4 regions of the Kocuria salina genome follow, and region 1 is predicted to be linked to each of the others. Evidence: riboswitches for the same ligand, from Rfam matches in the RefSeq annotation. Region 1 holds a riboswitch; each other region holds the start of a gene.
The links. Region 1 has a riboswitch for S-adenosylmethionine ahead of E7Z53_RS05465 (ABC transporter ATP-binding protein). Riboswitches for the same ligand answer to the same signal wherever they lie in the genome.
Positions count from the first base shown of each region.

Region 1 (4,362 bases):
GCAGGGACCGGAGCTCGATCAGGGGGCAGGTGTCCATGACCACGTCGAGGCCGGCCCGCTCCGCCCGGGCGGCGGCGTCCTCGTCGACGACGCCCAGCTGCAGCCACACCGCGGCGGCGCCCACGGCGATGGCCTGGTCCACCACCGCGCCGACGCGGCGGGAGTTCACGAAGCAGTCCACCACGTCGATCGGCCCCGGGACCTCGGCGAGCGTGCGGTGGCCGGGCTCGCCGTGCACTGGCTCGCCCTTCGGGTTGACCGGGACGATCGTCATGCCGAGGTCGTCCCGGATCCGCTTCGCCACCGAGTGCGCCGGACGGGCCGTGTTGCCGGTCAGCCCCACCACGGCCCACCGGCCGGGCCGTGTCATGAGGCGGTCGATGACGGCGGGGTCGTTGCGGCTCATGCCCCCAGCCTGGCACGGAACCCGTTCCCCCTCCTTCTTCCTCCGCGGGATTGCACGTGTCGGCGACCTCGCGGAGGGGGGAGGGTCAGGAGAAGAGCGGCAGGAGGTCCGCGTGCGCGCCCAGCTCCGCACGCTCCTGGGCGGTCAGCTCCGCCCGGCCGGTTCCCACGCGGGCGAAGTGCTCGTCGCTCCAGTGCTCGAGCGGTTCCCGCTCCCACAGGTCGGTGAGGACCCGGCGGACCTCGGCGAGCCCGTCCACGGCGGGACCCGGGGAGCCGTCCAGGTGCTGGATCAGGTCCAGGTGGTGGACCGTGGCCTCCACCGCGAGGGTGCTCAGCAGGTCCTCGACGCGCAGCACGTGCCCCTGGGTGCGGACCGCGCCGTCGCCGCAGTGCTGCGCGGCGTGCACGAGCGCCCGGGTGGTCTCGCGGTGGAGGGCGCGCACCGGCTCCCAGTCCAGGACCATGGACGCGGCCACGCGGGTGTGGCGCCGGGCCTCGGCGGCCCCCGCGGGATCGCCGCCCCAGTCGGTCCAGTAGGTCGCGGCGTCCCGGTCGGGGCGGGCGGTGGTGGGCGTGTGCAGCGCGACCAGCCCCCGCAGGGCGTCCATCGCGCAGTGGTGGGTGAGGTCCCGGACCGACCACCCCGGGCAGCCAGTGGCGGCCCAGGAGTCGTCGTCGCCGAGCCCGTCGAGGACCGCGCCGAACGCCGCGCAGGCGTCGCGTACCAGGTCCGCCCGGGCCGGGCTTCTGCGGCTCGTCATGGGTCCATGGTGGGGCACGGAGGGCTCCCGTGCCAGCGATGTGTCGCGATCACCACGGATGCGACGGATTTGCCAGGGAACACGCCGAGGACGTTCAATTGGTGGTGTAACCATCCGGAGCGGCTGAGAGACCTGGCTCGTCGACGTCGCAGCAACCGGCACGGATCCGTCTGATCCTCCGTGCGAGGTGCTAATGCCAGGACCGATGGAGTTGATCATGAGCACTTCCCTGCTGGGCTCTGCGCCGGCCACCGCACCGGGCACCGCGAAGCGCGCCTTCTCCGTGGCCTTCGAGCACGTCGGCAAAGCCTTCCCGTCCGGCCGCGAGACCCACCACGTCCTGCAGGACGTCGACGTCACGGCCCGGCCCGGCGAGGTCCTGGCGGTCCTGGGGCCCTCGGGGTGCGGCAAGTCCACGCTGCTGCGGGCCGCGGCGGGGCTCGACACCGCCTCGGCCGGACGGGTGCTCATCGACGGCACCCCCGTGTCCGGCATCGACCCGCGCTGCGCGGTCGCCTTCCAGGAGCCCCGCCTGCTGCCGTGGCGCTCGGTGCGCGAGAACGTCCGCCTGGGCCTGCCCCGCGGACTCCCCCGGGACGAGGGGGACGCCGTGATCGACGACCTGCTGCGCCTGGTGGGGCTCACCGCGCACGCCGGCCACCGTCCCCGCGCGGTCTCCGGCGGCATGGCCCAGCGCGCGTCCCTGGCCCGGGCCCTGGCCCGCAATCCCGGGGTCCTGCTGCTCGACGAGCCCTTCGGCGCGCTCGACGCCCTGACCCGCCTGAAGATGCAGGACCTGCTGCTCACGATCCACGCGGCCCAGCCCACCACCGTCCTGCTCGTCACCCACGACGTCGACGAGGCGCTGCAGCTCGCGGACCGGATCGTGGTCCTGGGCCGGACCGGGCCCACCGCCCCGGCCTCGATCAGCACGATCCTCGCCGTCCCCGGCGAGCGCCCCCGGGACCGGGCCTCCGAGGTCCTCGCCGAGCTGCGCGTGCAGCTCCTCGGCCACCTCGGCGTCGACACCCACCACCCCGCGACCCGCTGACGCGGCCCACCCCCACCCCGACTCCCCTCCCCGGACCAGCGGCGGCACCCGCCCGCGCCGCCCGGCACCGTCCGTCCACCACGAAAGGCTCCGCCATGCCCCTGCCCCAGCGCTCCGTCCGCACCGTCCCCGCACTCGCCGCCGTCCTGGCCCTCGGCCTGACCGGGTGCATGGCCGGTGAGGGCTCCGGTGAGCCGCCCGCGGAGGCCGCCGGGGACGGCACCGTCCGCGTTGACTGGGCCACCTACAACCCGCTCTCCGTGGTGATCAAGGAGAAGGGCTGGCTCGAGACCGCGTTCGCCGAGGAGGGCATCGAGGTGGAGTGGGTGCAGTCCGCCGGGTCGAACAAGGCCAACGAGGCGCTGCGTGCGGAGGCGGTGGACATCGGCTCCACCGCGGGCTCCGCGGCGCTGCTGGCCCGCAGCAACGGCACCCCGATCCGGGTGATCGACCTCTACTCGCAGCCGGAGTGGTCCGCCCTGGTCACCACCGCCGGCAGCGAGGTGCAGGAGGTCGCGGACCTCGAGGGCCGCACCGTGGCCGCGACCAAGGGCACCGACCCGTACTTCTTCCTGCTCCAGGCCCTCGACGAGGCCGGTGTGGACGCCGGGGACGTCACGATCCAGAACCTGCAGCACGCCGACGGCCGCGCCGCCCTGGAGAACGGCCAGGTGGACGCCTGGTCCGGGCTCGACCCGATCATGGCCGCCGCGGAGGAGAACGGCGCGGAGCTGTTCTACCGCAACGTCGACTTCAACACCTACGGCTTCCTCAACGCCCACGAGAGCTTCCTCGAGGAGCAGCCCGAGGCCGCCCAGACCGTGGTGGACGTCTACGCCTACGCCCGGCAGTGGGCGCAGGAGAACACGGAGGAGACCGCGCAGCTGCTCGCCGAGGCGGCCGGGATCGAGCTGTCCGTGGCCGAGAAGGTGCTCGAGCGCACCAACCTGGACATCGACCACGTGCCGGGCGATGAGCAGCTGGCGGTCCTCGAGAAGGTCGGGCCGATCTTCGTGGAGTCCGACGACGTGGCCGGCCAGGAGCAGATCGACGAGGCGCTCGGGAGCATCGTGGAGAGCTCCTACGCCGAGAACGCCGACGCCTCCCGCGCGGCCGAACTGGTCGGGGCCGGGCAGTGACGCAGCCCCTGGCCCCCGCCGAGGAGGCGCAGCGTCTCGAGGACGCCCCCGCCGCGGCCCCCCGGCGGCGGCCGCTGCTGCGCACCGGGCTGGGCCTGATGCTGCCCGCCGCGCTGCTGGTGCTGTGGCACGTGCTGTCCACCGCCGGCGTCTTCAGCGCCGTGCAGCTGCCGGCCCCGCTCGCGGTGCTCGAGGCCGGGATCGGCCTGCTGGCCGGCGGGGACCTGTGGACCCACGTGGGCATCTCGACCCAGCGCGTGCTGATCGGCTTCCTGATCGGCGCCGGGCTCGGCCTCGTGGCCGGGTCCTTCATCGGCCTCTCCCGCTGGGGCTCCACGCTGGTGGGCCCCACGATCGGGGCGTTCCGGGCGGTGCCGTCCCTGGCGTGGGTGCCGCTGCTGCTGCTGTGGATCGGCCTCGGCGAGGACTCCAAGGTCACGCTGGTGGCCATCGGCGCGTTCTTCCCGGTCTACACCACCGTCTCCGCGGCCCTGCAGCACGTGGACCGCAACCTCATCGAGGCGGCGCGGGCGTTCGGGCTGCACGGGCTGCGCCTGCTCACCACGGTGCAGCTGCCGGCCGTCATGCCGTCGGTCATCTCGGGGCTGCGCCTGGCCCTGGCCCAGGCCTGGCTGTTCCTCGTGGCCGCCGAGCTGCTGGGCGCCTCCATGGGCCTGGGCTGGCTGCTCACCGACTCGCAGAACAACGGCCGCACCGACCGCCTGCTCCTCGCCATCGTGCTGCTCGCGGTGCTCGGCAAGGCGACGGACGCGCTGCTGGGGGTCTTCGAGAAGTGGGCCGCCAAGAAATGGGCCTGACACGTGCGCCTGGCACAGTGGAACCGTCGTCCGTGCCGGCCGGAAAGGACAGCAGCACCGTGAGCTTCAGCTGGAGCGACCCCTCCTCCCCCACCCCCAATCCCGCCCTGGTCTCGGAAGAGGCCCGGATCGCCTTCTGGGAGGCGCAGGCGTCGCGCCTCGACTGGGCGCGGCCGTGGACCACC
Region 1 is NZ_SSSF01000002.1:290,842-295,203, reverse strand. It holds gene E7Z53_RS05475 (CoA-binding protein) at 1-406, opposite strand, end outside; gene E7Z53_RS05470 (maleylpyruvate isomerase N-terminal domain-containing protein) at 492-1,169, opposite strand; SAM riboswitch class I at 1,277-1,381, shown strand; gene E7Z53_RS05465 (ABC transporter ATP-binding protein) at 1,387-2,220, shown strand; gene E7Z53_RS05460 (aliphatic sulfonate ABC transporter substrate-binding protein) at 2,316-3,359, shown strand; gene E7Z53_RS05455 (ABC transporter permease) at 3,356-4,177, shown strand; gene E7Z53_RS05450 (AMP-binding protein) at 4,237-4,362, shown strand, end outside.

Region 2 (4,362 bases), on a different contig from region 1:
CGCCGAGCTCGGTGGCCATGGGGAAGAACTGGACGTTGAAGACGAGTGCGGCGGCGGTGCCGTAGAGGTAGAAGTCGTACCACTCGATGGTGGTCCCGGCGAAGGCCGAGGCCAGGACGCGCTTCTTGCCGTGGACGATGCTGCTGCGGCCCGGGGCGGCCGTGGTCGTGGTGCTCATGCGTCAGGCTCCTGGGGTTCGGTCGGCGTCGGTCGTGGCATCGGTCGTGGCATCGGTCGCGGCGTCGGTCGTGGCGTCGGTCGTGGCGCCGGTCCTCGCGTCGCCGATGGCGTTCAGGCCCTCCGGCAGGGTGCCGTTGATGAGGTAGTCGCCGAGGGCTCGGGCGCGGAAGGCGATCGGGTTGTGGGTGGCCACGGTCTGGGCGTTGCGCCAGTGCCGGTCCAGGCCCTTGGCCGTGGACGTGGCGGAGGCGCCCACGGTGAGGAACAGGTCCTGGGCCGCGCCGAGCGCCAGCTCCGGCACGGTGACCTGGGCGTGCTCCACGGCGATCTCGGACTCGTGCAGCGCCGCCGGGAGGGCCCCGGTGAAGTCCGGCCGGTCGGCGCCGGCCGCTGCGGCGGCGGCGATCCCGGCGTCCAGGGCGCGGGCGGCGTGCAGGACGGTGGCCTCGGCGGCGAAGGCCTTGGCGGAGATCCGCCCGGTGGCCTCCTGGATCAGCGGGTCGTCGCGGAACGGCAGGCCGAGCCCGGTGTTGAAGGTCCGCCGGCGTCCGGCGATGGTCTCCACCGCGTCCCGCCGGGCCGCCCGGGCGATGCCGGCCAGCACGGCCAGCAGCACGAGCTGGAAGAAGGCGGCCTCGTGGACGGCCTCCGCGCTGCCGGCGGTGCGGTCCAGCACGGCGTCCTCCGGGACGCGCACCCGCTCGAAGACCGCGGTGCCGGTGCCGGTGAGCTTCTGCCCGAAGCCGTCCCAGTCGTCCTCGAGCGTCACGCCCTCGGCGTCCGTGGCGACGACGGCGAAGCGCCGCCCGTCGCGGCCGTCCAGGGCGGCCGAGACGCGGGTGTAGTCGCAGAAGACGGAGCCGGTGGCGTAGAACTTCCGGCCGGTGAGCTCCCAGCCCTCGGGGGTCCGGCTGAGCACGGTGTTCAGGGTGCCCAGCGCGTTGCCGCCCTTCTCCGTGGAGGCGTTGCCCACGGTGGCCCCGGCCAGCACCCGCGGGTACCAGACCTCCTGGAGCTCCCGGGGCAGGAAGCGCAGGGACTCCACGAAGCCGTGGTGGGAGCGGTAGAGGTGGGCGATGTTGGAGTCGGCCTCGGCCAGGTCGACCAGCAGTTGGGTGAAGTCCTCGAGGCTGACCCCGGGGCCGCCGTGGGCCGCCGGGACGCGCAGGGCGCCGAACCCGGCCCGGTCCAGCCGGTCGACCTCCGCGTAGGGCAGCGCGCGCCGGAGGTCCCGGTCCAGGGCGCCGGCGGCGATCTCCGCGAACAGGGGCCGGAAGTGCTCCCGCAGCCCGGCGTAGTCCCCGGGCAGGCCGGCGGGGAGGTCCGTGCCGGCGCGGGGATGGGCGGTGGTCTCCTCGACCGTGCTCGGGGTCATGCGGTGGTCCTCTCGGTCGCACCGAGGATTGCCGGTCGGCCGGTCGCGCCGGGGGCGGGCCCGGTGGCGGCAGCGCCGGAGGCTGACGTCACGGACCGACTGCAGATCCGGGATCTCCATCGGTTCTGGCATTAGCACCCTGACCCCGGAGGAGGGCGGGTTGCTGCGGCGTCGTCGAGCCAGATCTCTCAACCGCTCTGAATGGGGCGCTTGCCATGGCATCAGACCGCCCGGTCCGGGACCAACCGGATGACGGGCGCACGTCATGGAATGTCACGACGGCGTCACAGAAAGTCACGTGCTCCGTAGCGGTGTAGTGGTGTGCCGCAGGAGACCGGGTCAGTAGACCGGCTGGTCCGGGTCGACCTGCGCCACCCAGGCGAGCACCCCACCCTCGAGGTGGCGGACCCGCTCCTCCCGCCCGGCGTAGAAGGACCGCAGCGCGGCGAGCGCGGTCGCGGAGCGGGCCCCGGCCTTGCAGTGCAGCACGAGGTCCGTGCCACGGGCCTCCGGGGGCAGGGCGTCCGCGCCGCGGTCGAGGATCTCCTGCAGCGGGACGGGCACGGCGCCGTCGATGGCCACGAGCTCCCGCTCCCAGTCCTCGCGCACGTCCACCAGGGCGAAGGACGCCTCCCCGCGCTCCCGGCGCTCGAGCAGCCGGGCCAGCTCGGCCGACCCGACGGTCTCGGAGGCGTCCGCGCCGGGCAGCGCGCAGACCGCGGCGGGCTGGGCCACCGCGGTGACCGGGGCGGCGTCGGGATCCGGGGTGAGCCGCATCTCGCGCCAGGTCATCGCGAGCGCGTCGTGCAGCAGCACCCGTCCGAGCAGGGGCTCCCCGGTGCCGGTGACGAGCTTGACGGCCTCGGTGACCATGACCGCGCCGACGGTGGCGGGGAGCATGCCGAAGACCCCGCCCTCGGCGCAGCTGGGCACCTCGCCGTCCGGCGGGGCCTCGGGGTAGAGGTCCCGGTAGGTGGGCCCGTGCCCGGCCCAGAACACGCTGACCTGCCCCTCGAAGCGCAGGATGGAGCCCCACACGCAAGGCGTGCCGGTCAGGGCGGCGGCGTCGCTGACCACGTAGCGGGTCGCGAAGTTGTCGGCGCCGTCCAGGACCAGGTCGTACCGGCCGATGATGTCCACGGCGTTGTCCGCGTCCAGCCGGACGGGGTGGGTGCGGACCTCCACCAGCGGGTTGAGCGCGGTGACGGCCTCGGCGGCGGAGACGGCCTTGGGACGGCCGACGTCGGCGGTCGTGTGCACCACCTGGCGCTGCAGGTTGGAGAGCGCCACCACGTCGTCGTCGACGATTCCGAGGGTCCCGATCCCCGCCGCGGCGAGGTACTGCAGGGCCGGGGACCCGAGCCCCCCGGCGCCGACGACGAGCACGCGGGCGTTCCGCAGCCGCCGCTGGCCGAGGGTCCCGATCCCGGGCAGGGTCAGGTGCCGGGCGTAGCGCTCGAGCTCCTCGCGGGTCAGTTCGGGGCCGGGCTCCACGAGCGGGGGCAGCGGGCTCACGGCCGCTCCCCCACGGGCGCCCAGTCCCCGCGCGGCACGTCCGCCGGGCCGGCTGAGGGGCCGGCGGACGGCCCGGCACCGGCGGCGTCCGTGTCGATCCGCCCGGCCATCGGCGAGGACGCGTGGGCGTGGCGGCGGGCCGGGATGCGCCCGGCACCGGCGGCGAGCCGGCCGGCGAGCACGGCGTGGCGCATGGCGGTGGCCATCGCCACCGGGTCCTGGGCGCGGGTGACGGCGCTGGCCAGCAGCACGGCGTCGCAGCCCAGCTCCATGGCCAGGGCGGCCTCGGAGGCGGTGCCGATCCCGGCGTCGAGCACCACGGGCACGGACGCCCGGGAGGCGATGAGCTCGATGTTGTGCGGGTTGAGGATGCCCAGCCCGGTGCCGATGGGGGCGCCCAGGGGCATCACCGCGGCCGCGCCCAGATCCTCGAGGCGGCGTGCGACGGCCGGGTCGTCGGAGGTGTAGGCGAAGACCTTGAAGCCGCGGGCCACGAGCTGCTCGGTGGCGTCGAGGAGCTCCACGACGTCGGGCAGCAGCGTGTCCTCGTCCGCGATGACCTCGAGCTTGACCCAGTCGGTCTCGAGGGCCTCCCGGCCGAGCTCGGCGGTCAGCAGCGCGTCCCGGGCGGTGTAGCACCCGGCGGTGTTGGGCAGGATCCGGATGTCGTTGCGCTCGAGCAGCGCGAAGAGGGAGTCGCCCTGGCCGGGGGCGTAGCGGCGCAGGGCCACGGTGGTCAGCTCGGTGCCGGAGGCCAGCAGCGCCTGTTCCAGGGTGTGCAGCGAGCTCAGGCCGCCGGTGCCCATGATCAGCCGGGAGCTCAGCTCGATGCCGTCGAGCACGAGGGGGTCGGGGTGCGGGGCGGTCACGTCAGCCTCCCTGGACGGCGGTGATGATCTCGATGGACTGGCCCTCCGCCACGGGGGTCCGCCGCCAGCGGCTGCGGGGCACGACCGCGGCGTCCACGGCCACGGCCACGCCGAGGCGCCCGCCGTCCAGCGGGGCGCCGTCGGGGCCCAGGGGGCGGCCGACGGTCTCGGCGACGAGGTCGACGACGGTCGCCTCCGCCGCCACTTGGCGCGGGCGGCCGTTGAGGGTGATGGCGGTCATCGGGTGCTCCTGCTCCGGGGCCCGGGCCCGGCGGCGGCCGGCGCGGGATCCCCTGGACGGGCCTCGACGGGGCGGTCGAAGCGGTGCGGGTCGGTGGTGGCGAGGTGCTCGGCGTCGGCGGCCGGATCGGCTCCGGTCCCGCCGGCCACCAGCTGCGCGGCGAGCCGGGCGGCCAGCGGGGC
Region 2 is NZ_SSSF01000001.1:792,693-797,054, reverse strand. It holds gene E7Z53_RS03715 (MFS transporter) at 1-178, opposite strand, end outside; gene E7Z53_RS03710 (acyl-CoA dehydrogenase family protein) at 182-1,555, opposite strand; SAM riboswitch class I at 1,669-1,763, opposite strand; gene moeB (molybdopterin-synthase adenylyltransferase MoeB) at 1,895-3,070, opposite strand; gene E7Z53_RS03700 (thiazole synthase) at 3,067-3,939, opposite strand; gene thiS (sulfur carrier protein ThiS) at 3,941-4,180, opposite strand; gene E7Z53_RS03690 (FAD-dependent oxidoreductase) at 4,177-4,362, opposite strand, start outside.
Region 2: it holds a riboswitch for S-adenosylmethionine, as region 1 does, so the genes downstream of both, E7Z53_RS03710 (acyl-CoA dehydrogenase family protein) here and E7Z53_RS05465 (ABC transporter ATP-binding protein) in region 1, are expected to answer to the same signal.

Region 3 (4,362 bases), on a different contig from region 1:
AGCGGGGTGAGGTGGGCGAGCAGCCACACGTGACCGGAGAGCACGAACCCGCCGGTCAGGCCGAGGGTGTCGAAGCCGTCGGCGAGCCACACCATGAGGACGGTCAGCAGGACCAGCAGGTAGGACACCACGGCCACGGAGCCGAGTTCCAGCACGCCCTGCAGCCACAGCGGCATGGGCACACCCCGGCGGTCCGGGCGTGCAGCGGGGGAGGACAGGCCTTGGGAGTTCATCACCGACCATCCTCCCACGCCCGGGCGGCACCCCGGCCGAGGCTTCACGGCGCCTTCACCGGCGGGCCACGCCCCGCTCGCCGTCCGGTCGCCCGGCCCCGGCAGGCTCGGGAGCATGAGAGTCGCCGTGGTCGCCGAGCAGTTCCTCCCCCACCTCAACGGAGTCACCCACTCGGTGCTGCGGGTCGTCGAGCAGCTGGTCGCCGGCGGGCACGACGTCGTGGTCGTGGCGCCCTCCTACGAACCCGCGCCGCTCGGGCGCCCGGCGGAGCAGGTCGTCGAGGACCTCGACGGGGTGCCGGTGCACCGGCTGCCAGCCGTTCCGCTCACCGGCTACCCCGCCGTGCGGGTGGCCGGCGGGACCGTGGCCCGGGTGCGGCGGCAGCTGGAGCGCTTCCGGCCTGACGTGGTCCACGTGGCCTCCCCGTTCGTGCTGGGCCGCCGGGCGATCCTGGCGGCCCAGCAGCTCGGGGTGCCGTGCGTGGCGGTCTACCAGACCGACGTGCCCGGCTACGCGGCCAAGTACGGGGCCCCGTTCCTCGAGCAGCTCCTGTGGGGGCACGTGCGCTCCATGCACAACCTCGCCACGCTCACGCTCGCGCCGTCCACCGCGGCGGTCCGGCAGCTCACCGAGCACGGCGTCCAGGACGTGCACCTGTGGCGGCGCGGGGTGGACACCACCCGCTTCTCCCCCCGGCACCGCGACGAGCGGTGGCGGGAGGAGGTCGGCGGCGGCCGGCGGATCGTCGGCTACGTGGGCCGGATCGCCCCGGAGAAGCAGGTCGAGGACCTCTCCGCGGTCGCGGACCTGCCCGGCACCCGCCTGGTGGTCGTGGGCTCGGGCCCGGAGGAGGACGCCCTGCGCCGCCGGCTCCCGCAGGCCCACTTCACCGGGCGCCGCAGCGGTGCCGACCTGGCGCGCATCATGGCGTCCTTCGACGTGTTCGTCCACCCCGGCGAGTTCGAGACGTTCTGCCAGACGATCCAGGAGGCCATGGCCTCGGGGGTGCCGGTGGTCGCGACCGGCCGGGGCGGTCCCCTCGACCTCGTGGACCGGTCCCGCACCGGCTGGCTCTATCCCCCGGGCGACCTCGGGGCGCTGCGCGGGCACGTGGCGGATCTCCTGGGCGACGAGGCGAAGCGGGCCGCGTTCGGCGTCGCGGCGCACGCGGCGGTCCAGGGCCGGACGTGGGACGTCCTGGTCGGGCAGCTGCTCGAGCACTACGAGCGCGCCGTGGCGCTCTCGGCGCAGGGGCAGGGGCGCAGCCGCCGGCACCGCCGGGCCGTCTGAGGGCTACCGGCGGGCGGGGGACGCGTCCAGCACGGGCGCCCCGGTGCCGGCGTACCGCCCCGGCTCCGCGGTCAGCACGGTCAGCCCGTGGACCAGGGCCGTGGCCGCGGTGAGCCCGGCGAGCGGATCGGCCGCCCCCGTCGCGGCCAGCGCTCCCCACGCCCGGGCCACGGCGGCGTCCGCGGGGAGGACCCGGCCCGGGAAGCGCAGCTCGAGCTGCTCCGCCCACAGCGTCTCGTCGGGCCGCTCGGCGAGCAGCTCCCCGAGCACCGTGGCGGGCAGGAACAGCCGCCGGTGTCCGTGCCGGCGCAGGACCTCGGCCAGCTCGGGGCAGCGCTCCGGGGTGCGCACCCCCAGCAGCACGGAACGGTCCAGGAGGAGGTCCACGGCGGCGGGCCTCAGGCCGCGGCGGCGAGCTCCCCGCGGGCCGGAGCCAGCAGGAAGTCCACGAACTCGGTGCGGACCTGCACCACGCGGGCGTAGTCCTCGACGCTCATGGCGGAGACGCTGATCGCCGGGACGCTCGGCGCGGGGTCGCGGCGGGTCCCGTCCCCGGTGGCCGGGACGGCGTGGGAGGGCTGGGGGAACGCGCCCGTGCGGGCGGCGGAGTGGCGGGGGTCGGACATGACCGGGATCCTTCGTGCGCTCTTGCTCGCACCGGGTACCGCTGCTGCGGCGATGCGAGCCGCTTCGTCATCCGAACCACCCGTGAACATGGGGTTGGTGCCCGGTCAAGTCGGAGCTTGCCGACCGGGTCTCTTGAAGCTCTCCCCATTGAACCACATCGGCCGAACAGTGTCCGCGTGCGGCGACCCGGCCGGATCCGGTGCCCCCTCCTGTGCACAGGCCTTCCCCGGGGTGTCACCGCCCGGACATCTCGACGACACATCGTTGCGCTGGAATGGGTCCCGTAGTACCGGGGACGGCGCAGGCGACGGCCCCGCGCATTACGTTTCAGTGACACAACTCACGACTCGCTTGTCGAGGTGTCGGTGCCGCGGGGTAGCCTGAACCTGCTTCTCGAGATGCGGCGTCCACGCCCTCGGCCGGAGATCGACGATCCCCGGCGGAACCGTGGAGGGGCTCCGACCCGCTGCGCGCCAACCCGATGTTCCCGGGTGGATCGGATGACGAAGCGGCGGGCAACGCCATCGGATGCCTGCAAGAACGTCAGGAGAAAACATGACCATGTCCGAAGAAAGAACAGCCATCACCACCGACCAGCGCGAGGAGTGGATCGACGTGACCGTCACCGCCCTCCCCGATCTCCACCTCGTCCGTCTCACGTCGACCGACGGGGACGTGCAGGAGTACCTGAGCCCCGAGGCCGACGACCTGGCCGCCGCGGCGGAGCACACGGAGGGTACGGCGCAATGGTGCGCCAAGTACCGCCAGCTCCTCGTTCCCGGAGCCCTCGCGGCGACCGGACGGCACCCGTTCTTCAAGCTCCACCCCTCGTCCCTCCCGCTGTCGGCATAGCCGGCGGACAGGAGCGCACGGAGGCCGCAGCCCGTCGGGCTGCGGCCTCCGTCGTGCGGGAGGACGGTGACGTCCGGAGCGCCGGTGGGACCCGCGGGGTGCTCACTCGAGGCCGTAGTCCCCCGCCGAGCCCCAGCCGCCGCCGGCCTCGTCGGCGGAGCCGTCGAATCCCCACTCGGAGGCCTCGACCTCGAACGGCACGGAGACGTCCAGCTCGGCGTCGGAGACCCGGTTCACCACGAAGGGGTCCTCCGGCTCCTCCGCGGCGGGGAGCGGATCGGGAACGGTCACGGCGCTTCCTCCCGGTGCTGCTCGGCGGGTACGACGACAGAACCGCCGCCGGGCGCAGCCCGACGACGGTTCTGGAGGATCAACGGGCCGGAGCCCGCGGAAGATCCTTAGGAGATGACGTTGATGTTCGCAGCCTGGGGGCCCTTGGGGCCGTCCTGGGTCTCGAACTCGACGCGGTCGTTCTCGTTCAGCGAGCGGAAGCCGTTCGAGTTGATCGCGGAGAAGTGGGCGAAGACGTCCTTGGAGCCGTCCTCGGGGGTGATGAAGCCGAAGCCCTTGTCAGCGTTGAACCACTTGACGATACCGGTAGTCATGGGAGACCTGATCCTTCATGAGATGAACGTTTCCCGACGTTCGAGAAACAAAACAGTTGCGATGCATGGAAAACGTCTTCTCAGAAAAACTGCTGCACCCGAGTGGGCCGAACTGCTTGAAAGACAAAAACGAACCTCAACAACTGCGGACTACTCTACACGAGATCCGGCGCCGCACCACCCGGGACGGGGCGCCGGACCCGGCCCGGCACCGGGGACCGCTCAGACCGGCGGGGCGCCGAGCTCGATGAGGAGCACTCCGCCGGCGATGAGGGCCACCCCGGCCGCCGTCACCCAGGTGAACGGCTCGCGGAACAGGACCCGGCCGGCCAGTGCCGTCAGCGCCACGCCGGAGGCCGACCAGATGCCGTAGGCGACGCCCAGCGCCATGCCCTCGGCCAGGACGAGGCTCAGGCAGGTGAACGCCACCAGGTAGCCGACGGCCACGGCGGCGTACCAGCGGCGGCGGCCCCGGGCGGCCATCCGCAGGGACAGGGTTCCGGCGACCTCGGTGAGGATCGAGACACTGAGGAAGAGCCAGGCCATCAGGCCGCCTCCTCGGTCTCGGGGGCGGGGCGGCGGGAGCCGAGCTCCACGCAGAGCACGCCGGCCACGACCAGCACGATCCCGGCCAGCACGGCCGGGCTCAGCCGCTCACCGTAGACCACGGCCGCCGCCAGAGCGGTGAGCATCACCCCGAGGGCGGCCCACACGCCGTAGGCGACCCCCACCGGCATGCCGCGGCGCAGCACGG
Region 3 is NZ_SSSF01000007.1:114,428-118,789, reverse strand. It holds gene E7Z53_RS14165 (cell division protein PerM) at 1-233, opposite strand, end outside; gene E7Z53_RS14160 (glycosyltransferase family 4 protein) at 349-1,524, shown strand; gene E7Z53_RS14155 (PIN domain-containing protein) at 1,528-1,911, opposite strand; gene E7Z53_RS14150 (hypothetical protein) at 1,923-2,150, opposite strand; SAM riboswitch class IV at 2,164-2,289, opposite strand; gene E7Z53_RS14145 (hypothetical protein) at 2,707-3,003, shown strand; gene E7Z53_RS14140 (hypothetical protein) at 3,106-3,294, opposite strand; gene cspE (transcription antiterminator/RNA stability regulator CspE) at 3,402-3,608, opposite strand; gene E7Z53_RS14130 (DMT family transporter) at 3,831-4,154, opposite strand; gene E7Z53_RS14125 (DMT family transporter) at 4,154-4,362, opposite strand, start outside.
Region 3: it holds a riboswitch for S-adenosylmethionine, as region 1 does, so the genes downstream of both, E7Z53_RS14150 (hypothetical protein) here and E7Z53_RS05465 (ABC transporter ATP-binding protein) in region 1, are expected to answer to the same signal.

Region 4 (4,362 bases), on a different contig from region 1:
CGGTGATCGGGACGTCGATCTTCTTCGGTTACGGCCTGCAGACGGTGGGGCTGCAGACGATCACGGCCAGCCAGTCGGCGTTCATCACTGCCTTGTACGTGCCGATGGTGCCTCTGCTGCAGTGGGTGTTGCTGCGCAAGGCCCCGGCGGTGATGACCCTGGTCGGGGTGGCGTTCGCCTTCGCGGGGTTGGTGTTGCTGGCTGGTCCGGACGCCGGGTTGGGTGGGCTGAGCCCCGGGGAGACGCTCACGTTGTTCAGTGCGGTGGCCTGCGCGGTGGAGATCGTGCTCATCAGTCGTTTCGCCGGCACGGTGGATGCCCGCCGGGTCACCGTGGTGCAGGTGCTGATGGCCGGGTTGCTGTCCTTCGCGATGATGCCCGTGACCGGCGAACGGGTTCCGGGGTTCTCCTGGGTGTGGCTGGTGGCCGGGGTCGGGCTCGGGGCGGCGAGCATCCTGATTCAGTGGGCGATGAACTGGGCGCAGCGCTCTGTGTCGGCCACCCGGGCCACCGTCATCTACGCCGGGGAACCGGTGTGGGGCGGGATTATCGGGCGTATCGCCGGGGATCGCCTGCCGGGCCTGGCGATCCTGGGGGCCGTGCTGATCGTCGTCGGTGTCCTGGTCAGCGAGCTGCGCCCCAAGGATCTGACGCTCCGACCGCGTCCCGCCCCTGAGTCCGATCAGGGCGCGGACCGGGAAGGCCTTGAGGTCAGGTGACGGACGTCGACGCTCGAGCAGCCCAAAGGTCCACTCGCTCGGTGCAGGCCGACTCAGTAGGAGGCGACTGGACCAGGGCCGCCGGCAACGGCCCGGCCTGGCCGAGCCGCCAGCGGAAGCGCCCCAGAGCGCAGCGTGCCGATGAAAGCGCGCAGTACCATCAGGGCGCACCAGGTGAGAACGCCGCATTGCCGGTGCCCACCATGTTGCTCACCGGAGGAGGAACGGATGGCCACCCGTGAGAAAGGTGAAGCCACCGCGGAGTTCGTCGCCACGGTCGGCCGACAGATCCGCCAGCAGCGCCAGCACCGGGGGTGGAGCGTCCAGGAGCTCTCCGACCGCGCCAGGGTGAGCCGGCGGATGCTGACCCAGATCGAGCTGGGCCAGGCGAATCCCAGCCTGGTGACCGTCGACCACATCGCCCACGCCCTGGGCACCGACTTCGTTTCCCTCGCCATGCCCCCCACCACCCCCGCGGAAGAAGCCAGCGGGGGGCGACTCGGGGCAGCGGTGCGCGTGTGGAGCTCGGACCGTGGCAGCGAGGCCGTGCTGCTCCTCGCCACCGAGAGCGTTCCCCGCACCGAACTATGGTCCTGGCGACTGGCCCCGGGGGACACCTACCACGCCCAGCCGGACACGGCCGGGACCGAAGAACTGCACCAGGTCCACGCCGGGGAACTCATCATCATCACCAGCGGGTCCGCCCTGGTCCTGCGCGCCGGAGAGGCCGGCCGCATCCGCAGCGACCAGCGCTACACCTACCGCAACGACAGCGACACCTGGACCGAATTCACCCGCGTCGTCACCGGAGCCTAGGCGCACCCCACCACGGACCCGGTGCCACAGGCTGCCCCCGCCGGGCGCCATTGGCTGGTGGGTTCCGAGAGAGCCGAAATATCCTGGGCCGGTCATCCAGGTCGACCCCAGCGGGCAGGAGCTACGGCTACAGCCCCTCCGATGCTTTCCGCGGACGGTTCAATCGTTGGGGCAGCCTTAGGCCTTCCCGTCGGGGCGGTACAGCAAATGGGCGCCCGGTGCTTTACATATGGCCCGGTTAGCGGCCGCTGTCCACGAGAACGACGCTGCAATCGGGGTACCTCCGGGGTCTGTTGGGCCTGGTCCGGGCTGGGGTCGGCGTCTTGCGGAGGCGCTGCTGTTCTGGCCAGTCCGAGTCGCTGAGGGAGCTCCTGAAGGTGCTGACATCATGGCGTCATGGACGATAACGCCACACAGACCTCGAAGACCGTGCGAATCGACGGACGCCGGCTCACCGGAGTGACCAACACGGCCGAGGGTGAGGTTGGTTCCACCACGATCTTCACCTATCACCAGGAGGGCGGCACGGTCTGGGCGGTCTACGCCGGAGGAGCGGTCCGCAAGGGGTTTCTGGTGGGCACGCGCGCCGACGACACTCTGGCGTTCCGCTATGCCCATCTCAATGTGTCGGGTGAGACCGCCAGCGGAAAGTGCCTGTCCACGATCGAAGTACTCGCTGATGGCCGAGTCCGGTTCCATGAGTCCTGGGCATGGGAGTCCCGAACGGGCACGGGCACCAGTGTCGTGGAGGAGATCGGGTAGTTCCGAGGGCACATGCTCGATCTGCGGAGGTTCAGCACTCCGCCAGTGGCACGGATGGGGTGGCCAGAGAACCAGCGCAGGTGTCTTCCGGGTCTGCGTCGCTGCGATGAGCGTTGGTCATATGCTGCGGGTTGCCACGGTCGAAGAGCGGGGCCGGGGCGAGCCCTCCTGCGGTGCCGGTGGACGAATCCGATGGCTCCGTGCACGGCTCCCGGGATCCGATTGACGCCGTTCACCACGCCGTTGATGATGCCCGCCCCCAGGCGGGCGTCATCTTCTCCGCGCACAATGCTCTCGATGACGCCCTGGTCTTCCGCCGGGACATCACTGAGCCCGCGATGAAGGCCGGGCGGCTGGCCGTCACAACCTGTCACAAACCCGGCCCGACGTCGGCCGAGCGCGACCGCCCGGCCCGAGTATGTCCCGACGTGTGGTTTTGTGACGGCCGCCCCCACCGTCCGTTGGACTACGGAGCCGTCCATCGAGTGGGATGAGCACACCACACCATCCAGAGCGGCCGAGAGATCTGGCTCGACGACGCCGCAGCAACCAGCCAGCCGATCCTGGGACACCGGGACCGGCGGGCACGGTGCTACCGCCAGGACCGATGGAGGATCGCATGAATCACCACGCCACCCAACAGGTCCACGCCGGCTACGAGCCCGAGGCCCCCTACCGGCCGGTGGCCGTGCCCATCCATCAAACGGCGGCCTACCGCTTCCCCGATCACGCCACGGCCGCCTCGATGTTCCGGCTGGAGACTCCCGGGTTCACCTACAGCCGCACGGGCAACCCCACGGTCGCCGTGTTCGAGAACCGACTGGCGGTCCTGGAGGGCGGGATCGGGGCCATCGGCACCGCCACGGGACAAGCCGCCGTCGCGCTGTCCCTGCTGACCCTGCTCCACGACGGCAAGCACGTGGTCGCCTCCAGCCAGCTCTACGGCGGGACGGTGGACCTGCTGACGGACACCTTCGCCGGCTTCGGCATCGAGGTCACTTTCGCCGACCCGGCCGACCCGCAAGCCTGGGGCGCGGCGATCCGGCCGGATACCCGCGCGTTCTTCCTGGAGTCCATCACCAACCCGCTGGCCACCGTGCCGGACCTGCCGGCGCTGGCGGAGATCGCCCACGCCTCCGGGGTCCCGGTCGTGGTGGACAGCACTTTGGCGACGCCGGTCCTGTACCGGCCACTGGAACATGGTGCCGACGTGGTGGTGCACTCCGCCACGAAGTTCATCGGCGGGCACGGGGCCGTCCTCGGCGGGGCGATCGTGGACGGCGGCACCTTCGACTACGGCGCAGCCCCGCAGCGGTGGCCCCAACTGACCCGGCCCAAGGCCCGCTACGGCGGACAGGCACTCATCGACCGCCACGGCCGCGGCGCCTACCTGGCGCTGGCGCGCAGCAAGTTCCTGCACGACCTCGGCCCCTCCCTCGCCCCGGCCAGCGCCGCCCAGTTCATCCAGGGCCTGGAAACCCTCGCCGTCCGCATCACCCGGCAGGAGGAGACCGCGCGAACGGTCGCCGAGCACCTGGCCCGGCACCCCACCGTCGGGCGCGTCCACCACCCGGCGATCCCCGGACATCCCAGCGCCGCCCTCGCCGCGAGGGACTTCCCGCACGGCACCGGCGCGGTGTTCTCCTTCGACCTGGCCGCCGGCCCCGATGCCATCGGCCCGTTCATCGACGCTCTGGAGCTGTTCCAGCTCGTGGCGAACATCGGGGACGTGCGCTCCCTGGTCAGCCACCCGGCGACCATGACGCACTGCCGGCTCACCCCCAACCAACGCCGGGTCGCGGGCATCGCTGAGACCACGATCCGGCTGTCCATCGGACTGGAGTGTCCCGAGGACCTGATCGCCGACCTCGACCGGGCGCTGGCCACCGTACCGGCCTCGGCCCTGACCGGGGAGGCGCGCTGAGATGACCTTCCTGAACGACACAGCACAGACGGACACTGCACCGACGGCCCCTCGGGGCTTCAACACGACAGCGGTGCACGCCGGCCAGGCACCGGACCCTCTGACCGGGGCGGTCGTGTCGCCGATCTACCAGACCAGCAC
Region 4 is NZ_SSSF01000009.1:133,695-138,056, reverse strand. It holds gene E7Z53_RS16560 (DMT family transporter) at 1-719, shown strand, start outside; gene E7Z53_RS16555 (helix-turn-helix domain-containing protein) at 948-1,535, shown strand; gene E7Z53_RS16550 (hypothetical protein) at 1,932-2,297, shown strand; SAM riboswitch class I at 2,799-2,911, shown strand; gene E7Z53_RS16545 (O-acetylhomoserine aminocarboxypropyltransferase/cysteine synthase family protein) at 2,917-4,221, shown strand; partial or broken gene E7Z53_RS16540 (PLP-dependent transferase) at 4,223-4,362, shown strand, end outside.
Region 4: it holds a riboswitch for S-adenosylmethionine, as region 1 does, so the genes downstream of both, E7Z53_RS16545 (O-acetylhomoserine aminocarboxypropyltransferase/cysteine synthase family protein) here and E7Z53_RS05465 (ABC transporter ATP-binding protein) in region 1, are expected to answer to the same signal.